3 regions of the Candidatus Pelagibacter sp. uisw_138 genome follow, and region 1 is predicted to be linked to each of the others. Evidence: riboswitches for the same ligand, from Rfam matches in the RefSeq annotation. Region 1 holds a riboswitch; each other region holds the start of a gene.
The links. Region 1 has a riboswitch for S-adenosylmethionine ahead of AC5YGC_RS06050 (homocysteine S-methyltransferase family protein). Riboswitches for the same ligand answer to the same signal wherever they lie in the genome.
Positions count from the first base shown of each region.

Region 2: linked by a shared signal. The riboswitch ahead of AC5YGC_RS01840 (homocysteine S-methyltransferase family protein) and the one ahead of AC5YGC_RS06050 (homocysteine S-methyltransferase family protein) in region 1 are both predicted to bind S-adenosylmethionine.
Region 3: linked by a shared signal. The riboswitch ahead of AC5YGC_RS03425 (PLP-dependent transferase) and the one ahead of AC5YGC_RS06050 (homocysteine S-methyltransferase family protein) in region 1 are both predicted to bind S-adenosylmethionine.

Region 1 covers NZ_CM183453.2:1,122,105-1,125,384, reverse strand. Annotated here, with positions in the region: gene AC5YGC_RS06070 (pirin family protein) at 1-243, opposite strand, end outside; gene AC5YGC_RS06065 (DoxX family membrane protein) at 246-656, opposite strand; gene AC5YGC_RS06060 (CDGSH iron-sulfur domain-containing protein) at 665-904, opposite strand; gene AC5YGC_RS06055 (winged helix-turn-helix transcriptional regulator) at 999-1,358, shown strand; SAM riboswitch class V at 1,520-1,584, shown strand; gene AC5YGC_RS06050 (homocysteine S-methyltransferase family protein) at 1,660-2,721, shown strand; SAM riboswitch class V at 2,725-2,789, shown strand; gene AC5YGC_RS06045 (OsmC family protein) at 2,795-3,280, shown strand, end outside.
Region 2 covers NZ_CM183453.2:358,914-362,193, forward strand. Annotated here, with positions in the region: gene AC5YGC_RS01835 (EamA family transporter) at 1-840, shown strand, start outside; gene AC5YGC_RS01840 (homocysteine S-methyltransferase family protein) at 833-1,741, opposite strand; SAM riboswitch class V at 1,751-1,814, opposite strand; gene AC5YGC_RS01845 (putative 2OG-Fe(II) oxygenase) at 1,905-2,495, opposite strand; gene AC5YGC_RS01850 (TSUP family transporter) at 2,525-3,271, opposite strand.
Region 3 covers NZ_CM183453.2:647,806-651,085, reverse strand. Annotated here, with positions in the region: gene AC5YGC_RS03430 (COX15/CtaA family protein) at 1-496, shown strand, start outside; gene AC5YGC_RS03425 (PLP-dependent transferase) at 480-1,820, opposite strand; SAM riboswitch class V at 1,825-1,893, opposite strand; gene rplM (50S ribosomal protein L13) at 2,032-2,493, shown strand; gene rpsI (30S ribosomal protein S9) at 2,495-2,944, shown strand; gene argC (N-acetyl-gamma-glutamyl-phosphate reductase) at 2,979-3,280, shown strand, end outside.

The sequences.
Region 1 (3,280 bases):
AGTGCTATCCTCATGTTCAAATTCACCACTTAACATATAAGTTACTGTTTCAATTCCTCTATGAGGGTGAGGAGGGAAACCACCAATGTAATCATCTTTATTTTCAGAACCAAATTCATCCAACATTAAAAAAGGATCGTGGTAATCAATAAGGTGAGTGCCAATACTTCTTTTTAATTTAACACCAGCACCATCTGATGCTGCAACTGGTTCTATTATTTTTTCTACTTCGATTTGGCTCATATTTACGTTCGATTACCTTTAATTAAAAAATAAACTCCACCAATTAAAAGAAATATTTGTTCACTGGTAAATAGTTTTGTTGTGAAGAACCAGTCTTTGTGAGCAAAGATCAGTATAGTTATCATTAAGATAGTTATGTTTAGTCCCGATAGTCTTGTGAGTATATTTCCAAAAGGATTTTTAATAAAACCACTTATTATTAATACCAATCCAGTCAACAACTCAGATATAGCAACAGTTGATGCTAGTGCAGGTGATAAGTTAAAATAATCAATTAATCCTTGAGGGGGTAAAGGAAATTTACCTAAGCCATGAATTATAAAAGCTATCCCTATTCCAAATCTAAAAAATAAAGAGGCTAATCCATCTATGTTTGAAAAAAAATTATTAACTTTATTATTTAAATTTTGCATTTTATCCTTTATTTTTTATTATGTGATCCATCACAAAATGGTTGATTGTTAGTTTGTTTACAAGCACAAAAAAACATTTTTTTAGTTTCTTCAGCCGTGTATGCCAGAGGTGTAAAATCTGTACCTTTATGTGATCCATCACAAAAAGGCTGCTTTGCACTTTTTCCACATGAACACCAATAATAAGATTTATCTTTTTCAACTTCAACAGCGATTGCACTTTCGCCTGCTCTTTCTCCATTATTCATATTTATCCTTTCAATTTGTTTGACTTGTACATAGTGCCTTGTTATTAATAATGCAATAACGCAAAATAATCATACTAGTATATAAAAACATACCATGAAAAACTTAATAGATTGTCCAGCTGAAAGAGCTGTTTATTTTCTTGGAGGTAAATGGAAAATTAGAATTTTGTTTAGTTTACTGCAAAGTAAAAAAATTAGATTTGGTGAACTTAAAAAAGGATTGAAAACCATTACACAACAAATGTTATCCAAGCAGCTTAAGGAGTTAGAGGGAGATGGAATAATTAATAGAAATGTTATTCGAATAATGCCCCCAAAAGTTGAGTATTCACTTACTGAATTTGGCTTTTCGGTTATGCCTATCTTAAGATCTTTTTCAGAGTGGAATAAAAGAAATACTCGAACTATTTCAGTAAAGCTAAATAAGAATTTTGTAGAAAATAGAATTAGATAGCCTTAAAAATACGGTAAAAATTTAAGTATCCTTTAGTTCTAAAATATGATTAAAATTAGTTAGTGCTGATTTAAGTTAAATTGCAGAGCGCTTTATAAATTCCTGCTAAAGCGACGTTTCAACTACCGCTTTAGTAGGTGGTTTTTTTGGAAATTTTTCAAATCTAAACCGGGTATTTGAACCATATTGTGCACCCAGCATTTGCTTAAGCACTAAAAAGGAGAAAAGAGATTGTTTAAATTTACAACCCTCTTGTTTAACGTTTTTCAGTTTCTTTTCTCCAATAATTTGGAGAAAAAAAATGACAAAAAATAAATTAACAGAAAGATTAGATCAAGGTCCTGTAATTTGTGCTGAAGGTTTTTTATTTGAAATTGAAAGACGTGGGTACATGGCATCAGGAGAATTTGTGCCAATGGTTTCATTGGACCATCCTGAGGTATTAGAGAATTTGCATAGAGAATTTCAACATGCAGGTTCAGATATTGTTGAAGCTTTTACTTATAATGGACACAGAGAAAAAATGCGTGTTATTGGTAAAGAAGAACTTCTTGAACCTTTAAACCGTTCAGCACTAAAAATTGCTAAAAAAGTAGCACTAGACACACCTAAGGGGTCTAAACCAAATTTAATGGCAGGTAATATTTCAAATTCAAATATTTGGAAACATAATGACCCTCAATCTCAAAAAGCAGTTGAAGGAATGTTTACAGAGATGGTTGGTTGGGCTGTTGAGGAAGGGGCTGATATGTTGATTGGTGAAACTTTTTATTATGCTGAAGAGGCTTACAAAGCTTTAGAGGTAATGAAAAAAACAGGTTTACCAACAGTTCTAACAATTTCTCCAATGGGTGAAAATAAAATGAGAGATGGAAAATCTGTTGTTGATACTTGTAAAGAGCTTGAACAACGTGGAGCCGATGTTGTTGGTTTAAATTGTTTTAGAGGGCCAGCTACAATGTTTCCCTTTTTAAAAGAAATTAGAGAAGCAGTTAAATGTCATGTTGGAGCCTTGCCTATTCCTTACAGAACCAGTGAAGACTTTCCAACATTTTTTAATCTGCCAGACAGAAGTAATTGTGCTTGTCCATCACCACATGGAAGAACGTTTCCAACGGCATTAGATCCACACTTCTGCAATAGATATGAAATAGGTAAATTTGCAAAAGATGCTTATGCATTAGGAGTGAATTATTTAGGAGTTTGTTGTGGAGCAAATCCAATGTTGATTAGGGAAGTTGCTGAGTCGATTGGATTAAAAGTTCCAGCAAGTAAATACAGAGAGAACATGGAAAATCATTTTATGTATGGAAAAAATAAAAGAATTTCAAAACATATGACTGAATACGGAGATAAAGCGTAAATAAATTAAGGAGGGCATTTAACTAAATTGTGCGCCTGACATATGTCGAAGCACTAAAACAGGAGATAAAAAAATGAGTAATAATCTAAAAGAAACAATAAGTAATCTACAGAAGGATTTTATAGCTAATCCAAAAAATGCTGTGGTCCAATATGAAAGCAACTCAATTCTTAAGGAAGGGCTTCAATCTGTGGTTACCCTCAGAGAACATAAATTGATAGTGGATGAACCCAAAAGTTTTGGTGGAAAAGACGAAGGACCCAGTCCAGTAGAGTTAATATTAGCAGCTTTAGCAACGTGTCAGGAGATAACGTATAAAGCTTTTGCTACAGCAGCTGGTATTAATATTGATAGTGTCAGTGTTAATTTGATAGGTACGCTTGATCTTCAAGGTTTTTTAGCTTTAAATAAAAACACTAGACCTGGCTTTCAACACATCTCAGGTACTGTTGATATTAAATCTTCATCACCAAAAGCTGAGATAGATAAATTGATTGATACTGTAAATACACATTGTCCAGTTTTAGACATTTTATCAAAAGGAGTTCCTATTAAATTA
Region 2 (3,280 bases), 650 kb from region 1:
TTAATATGGGCTTCAGCTTTTTTTAATATAAAAATTGCAACAGAATCCTTTGGTCCAATTACAATTGCTTTCTTAAGAGTTTTTTTTGGATCAATTCCAGTACTATTATTATGTTTTTATAAAAAAATTAAAATAGAAGCTTTTTCAAAAGATTGGTATTGGTTTGCTATAATTGGATTTGTAAATTTAGTGCTGCCATTTTTTTTAATTGCCTACGGTATAAAATCGGTTCAAAGTAATTTAGCAGCAATATTAATGTCAACCACACCATTAAGCTCAACTGTATTAGGGCATTTTTTTACCGAAAATGAAAAATTTAATTTTATTAAAACATTTGGAATATTGATAGGATTTTCAGGAATTATCTATTTATTCTCTGACAATTTTTTAATTAATGATAATAATTTTTTCTCTGCATTAATGATTTTACTTGGATCAACTTGTTATGTCATAGGTGGAGTTTTAACTCTTAAAATTAGTAATAAAAAAAATGAGAATGTAACAGGCTCAATATTAATTTGGGCTATAATAATTTTGATACCCTTAGTTTCTTTTATAGAAAAACCCTGGCATACAATTCCATCAATTGAATCGAGTATTTCAGTTGTTTATCTTGGTTTTGTATCAACAGGTTTAGCATGGTTGCTTAGATTTAGAATTTTGAAAAATAATGGGTTGATATTTCAATCACAAGTTTCTTACTTAATACCTATTTTTGGGATTATCTTAAGTTATATATTTTTAGATGAAATAATTACTGATAAAGTTTTAGTTTCATTGTTAGCGGTATTAGTGGGACTTTATTTTGTAAAAAAAGCAGGAAATAAAAAAACTACTTAAGTTTAGCCATTTCTTTAATATGCGAAGGTCTAGTTTCACAGCAACCACCCAGAATTGTTGCACCAGCTTCTTTAAATTTTTTTGCTATTAAAGCCATCTTTTCTGGTATCAGATCTTCTCTATGACCCAAAAATTCATTTGGGTTTCCTGATTTACTTTTATTAAAAGTATTTGTGTAACCTGACGTAGGTTTTGTTGTAATAAATCCATTGAGTTTAAAACCAAAGGGAACACCTAAACTTTTTATTTCGTTAAGATTTTTTTCATAATTTTCTGGTGATACACAAGAAAGTATTATCCCAAGTAAATTTTTGTGATCTATAGTTGTGATAATTTTAGAAATATTTTCACCACTTGGCAATTTCACACCCTCTGAGATATGAGCTCCAATAAGATAAGGTTTATCAAAGCTTTCTATGGCTTCGATCGCTAATTTAAACTCTCGTACACTGCTTAATACGTCAAAATAAAAAAAATCTATAAAAGGATTAAGCAATTTTGCTTGATCGTAGAAATTTTCTTTAATTTCACTATCAGATCTTGTGTCTGCCTCATAAGTTAAATATTGAGGAGGTAATCCACCAGCAACTAAAACATGAGGGTTTAAATCTTTTGCTTTTTTAGCTATTTCACCAGCTTTAGTATTTAAATACTCAAATTTATCTTCAACACCATTATCCCTTAATCTCATTCTTCTTGTAGTAAATGTTGTTGTTACAATAATTTCAGCACCAGAATTTATAAAATCTAAATGTGTATCAAGCAAAAGCTGATGATATTTTTCCTGCAATAATGCATTAGCACTCCAGAGAGTACCATTTGCTTCTACACCTCTAGCTAATAACTCTTGACCCATTCCCCCATCTAGAACTCTTGTTTCTTTGAAAAAATTTATATCCATCTTTGCTCCTTACTTTTTTAGTGCTTTAGCTTTATGCCAGGTGCACAATATAGTCCAACTACCTTTACCAATTTATTTTATGATTTCCTTTTTAGCAGTTAGTACCTGCAATATGGATCAAATCGGTTATCCTTATTATATAACTAATAAACTGATTAGTAAATCACTTCTTGAATAATATTTTAACATTAAAAGAGAAAGATCTTCTCTCGCCATCAACATTAAAAGGATAAGCAGTGTGCATCAAATAATTTGGAAAAATCAATAGATCCCCTAGTTTTGGGTTTAAATTATAGATACTTTTACTCAAAAAGTTAGTTTGCCCATTAATAAAATCAATAGTTCCATTAGTTTTAAACTTTTTATTTTTAACAAATTTATTTTGATTCATATCTTTTGGGATTTTAAGATAGCCAACTCCTGATAATTGTCCTTCATGATAATGAATAGGATTATATTCATTTTTTAATTGTCTAACTACCCATAGATTAATTATTTTAATTTCTTTAATTTTTTTTACATCAGACTTATTAAGATAAATTTTGATATTTTTTATTAACTCTTTAGATAAACTTTTATTAACTATTGTTTTGGGTATCTTGATTTCATTCTGAATTTGACTTGCCAGTTTAGAGCTATAATCGTTTTTTTTTGATAATTGAGACTTATCAATATGAGCATTTAAAAGGGTAATAATTTTTTTGGATAACTTACCTTTTCCTATAGTTGGACCAAAAGCTCTGAATATTTTCATGTTCTTGTTATAATAATTTAATACCTGCGTTATGCAAACAACTTCAGTCCCATTCGAATAGCGACAAATATGACAAGTGCTGATGTTACCAGAGCCAATATTCTTGCAGGAAAAATTTTAAGATTCAAATAGTTTCCTAATTGACCACCCAATAAAACGAATAAAAATAATGGCCAATAATCAAAAATTCCATTGATTGTTGATGCTTTTGTAAATTGACCAGCAAGTCCCGATAAAGAATTAATTAGTATGAACAATGATGCGGCTGTTGTAATGTTTTTTGCTTTGTCCACTCTAATCAATAACAATATAGGGCTTAAAAAAATACCACCACCAATTCCAACTACACCAGACACAAATCCAATAGATGCACCAATTAATAGGGATAACATTTTTGGTATCTTTTTATAAACTTCAATTTTTTGATCAAAAGACTGAAATTTTATGAGAAGTAGAGCTCCCGCTAATGTTAAGACAGTAAAAAGTAAAATTTCAAAAACCTCTTTATCTATCGATAAAGATCCACCTATGAATGCAAGTGGAACAGATGATATTAGGTACGGGGTAAGTATCTTAACATTGATATTCCCAGCTTTAATATAATTAATACAATTTCCTGATACGACAATAATATTACAAAAGAGCGCAATTACAGGAAAGATCAAGTAAGGAACATTCCAAATTAGCAGAAGAGCTAGATAGGTAGAGCCACCCCCAAATCCAACGCTTGAATATAAAGTTGCTGTTAGAAGAAATAAAAATGATAATATAATCATAATAATTAT
Region 3 (3,280 bases), 470 kb from region 1:
TTGGTATATTTTAGACATTTATAAAACTAAAAAATTTCACAAAAGAATTCCAAATTTACTTTTATTATTCATACTCAAGTTGATAGTTTTACAGATTGTATTGGGTGCTTTTTTATCGGGCTTAGATGGTGGTCTAATCTATAATTCGTGGCCTGATATGAACGGTAGCTTTTTCCCAAATGATATTGGTTATAACGATATAATTAATACTCAATTATTTAACAACCCATCAATTGTTCAATTTCTGCATAGAGTTACAGCATATTTACTTTTATTTTTTATTATTATCTTAAATTATCTCTATATAAAAAATAATTATGGAACTAAAAATATTATACTATTTGATATTGCAATATTGCTTCAGATCTTTTTGGGAATTATAACTTTACTATCTGGTGTAGAGATTAAATATGCATCACTACACCAGTTAGGTTCAATTTTTGTATTAACTACTTATCTTGCAATTATATATAAAAACTCTAACCAACAGCTTTAGCTTTATTAATGTCTTCAACATTATCTGTTCTTTTTAGAGCTTGTTCTAAATCTTCAATAATGTCGTCAATATGTTCAAGACCAATACACAGTCTTACATATCCTGGTGTTACACCTGAGGCTAAAAGTTCTTCTTCATTTAATTGACTGTGTGTTGTTGTTGCTGGATGAATTGCTAAACTTCTAGCATCACCAATATTTGCTACATGATAAAACATTTTTAAAGCTTCTATAAATTTTTTACCAGCTTCAATACCGCCCTTTAACTCGATACCAACTAAAGCACCATTTCCACCATTTAGGTATTTTTTAGCTCTATTTCCAATTTCACCCTTATATTGATTTGGATAAATAACTCTGGAAACTTCAGTATGTTTAACTAAATAGTCGACAACTTTTTCAGCATTTGAACAATGTTGTTTCATTCTTAAAGCTACTGTTTCAAGTCCTTGGATTAATCCAAATGCATTATCAGGAGATAATGCTGCACCCAAATCTCTTAATAAGACAACTCTAGCTCTAACTGCAAAAGAAACGTTCGCACCAGTTAACTCGGGTACTACTTTACCCCATACCGCACCAGCATAACTTGCATCAGGTTCATTAAATAGGGGCTGCCTTTTAGGATCTGCTGTCCAATCAAAATTACCACCATCGATTAAAGCTCCACCTACAACCGTACCATGTCCACCAATATATTTAGTAAGTGAATAAACAACTATAGCAGCACCGTGCTCTAAGGGCTTACATAGAACGGGAGAGGCGGTATTATCCATTATTAGTGGTATGTTATATTTTCTACCTATGTCAGATACTTCTTTAATAGGAAAAACTCTTAAGTACGGATTTGGTAAAGTTTCTCCATAAAATGCTCTAGTTTTATCATCTATGGCTTTTTCAAAGTTTTTAGGATCAGCAGGGTCTGCATACCTAACTTCAATACCAAGTTTACTTAAAGTATGCGTGAATAGCGAAATAGTACCTCCGTATAGATCTGTTGAACTCACAATATTATCACCGGCCTTTGCAACGTTTAAAATTGAAAAAGTTGATGCCGTTTGACCAGATGATACCGTTAAACAAGCTAAGCCCCCCTCTAATGCAGCAAGCCTTTTTTCTAGGGCATCATTAGTAGGATTCATTATTCTTGTATAAATGTTTCCAAACTCTTTAAGGGCAAACAAATTAGCAGCATGTTCAGTGCTATCAAATTGATAAGAGGTTGTTCTGTATATTGGTACAGCTACCGCTTTTGTTGTTGGATCACTTCTGTAATCACCACCATGTATGGCTATAGTCTCAGGGTTTTGTCTTTTTGTGCTCATCTTAATACTCCTTTTTTAGTACTTTTGCTTAATGCAAGGCGTACAATACAGTTCAAATGTGCCTACCGATAATGTATGTAAAAATCCTTTTTAGCATTAACTAGCCTGCAATAGGAACAAATCGGCTTAATCAAACTATCATTTAAGCATGATATTACAAGGAAAATATAAAATTGACATTATATCTAATAATAGTATTAATCCTCGCACAATGACAAAATTTCTAAAACAAAGTGAATTAACTAGCAACTGGTTTGAAATTGACGCAAAAAATGCTGTAGTCGGAAGACTTGCATCTATAATAGCCATGATTGTTAGAGGAAAAAACAAAACTACTTTTACACCTCATATGGATGACGGTGATTTTGTTGTAGTTAAAAATGTTGAGCAAGCAAAATTTACTGGAAAAAAATTTAAAGACAAAAAATATTACAGACATACTGGTCACCCTGGTGGAATTAAAGAAATTACTCCTGAAAAATTATTAGAAAAAAACAAACCTGATGAGACACTAAAATTAGCTATTAAAAGAATGTTACCTGGAGGAGTTCTTGGTAGAAAGCAGTTAACTAAAGTAAAAATTTATGCTGGTGAAGAGCACCCTCATGCAGCACAAAACCCTAAGCTTTTAGATCTAGGTAAATTAAACAGTAAAAATTTAATAAGAAATTAATATGGAAACAGCAGTTGCACCAACTAAAGTATCTACAAAAAAACCTAAAATTAAACTAGATTTTAAAGATAGTAAGTACGCAACTGGTAGAAGAAAAAAATCTATTGCAAAAATTTGGGTGAAAAAAGGTACTGGTAAAATTTATGTAAATGGCAGAACTATGGATGAATATTTCACTAGTGGAAGTCACAAAATGCAAATTACAAGACCATTTGAAATTATAAACCAAGCAACAGATTTTGATGTAAGATGTAGCGTTGCAGGTGGTGGTCACACAGGTCAAGCTGGTGCAATGGTTCATGGTATTGCTAAAGCATTAATCTTATTTGATTCAGAGAATAGAGCGGTACTTAAGACTGAAAAGCTAAATACCAGAGATTCTAGATCAGTTGAGAGAAAAAAACCTGGTCGTAAAAAAGCTAGAAGAAGCTTTCAATTCTCGAAAAGATAATTCTTTTTTAACACTAAACTGCTATAATATAAAAATGCCTAAGCTTAATGTTTTAGTTGCTGGATCTACTGGTTATATCGGTGTTCAATTAATTAAATTATTAGTTAAACACAGTGATATTAAGATTAAATATCTTTGTGGAAATTCCTCTGTTGGAAAAAAAATTTCTACTTATGAAAAATCACTAAATTCAAAGAAATTACCTAAAATTATTAGATACAATAAAGCACTTTTAAAAAACATAGATCTTGTTTTTACAGCTTTACCTAATGGCGAGGCGCAAGATATTTCAAATGATTTATTAAAACATAATGTATTAATTGATTTAGCTGCAGA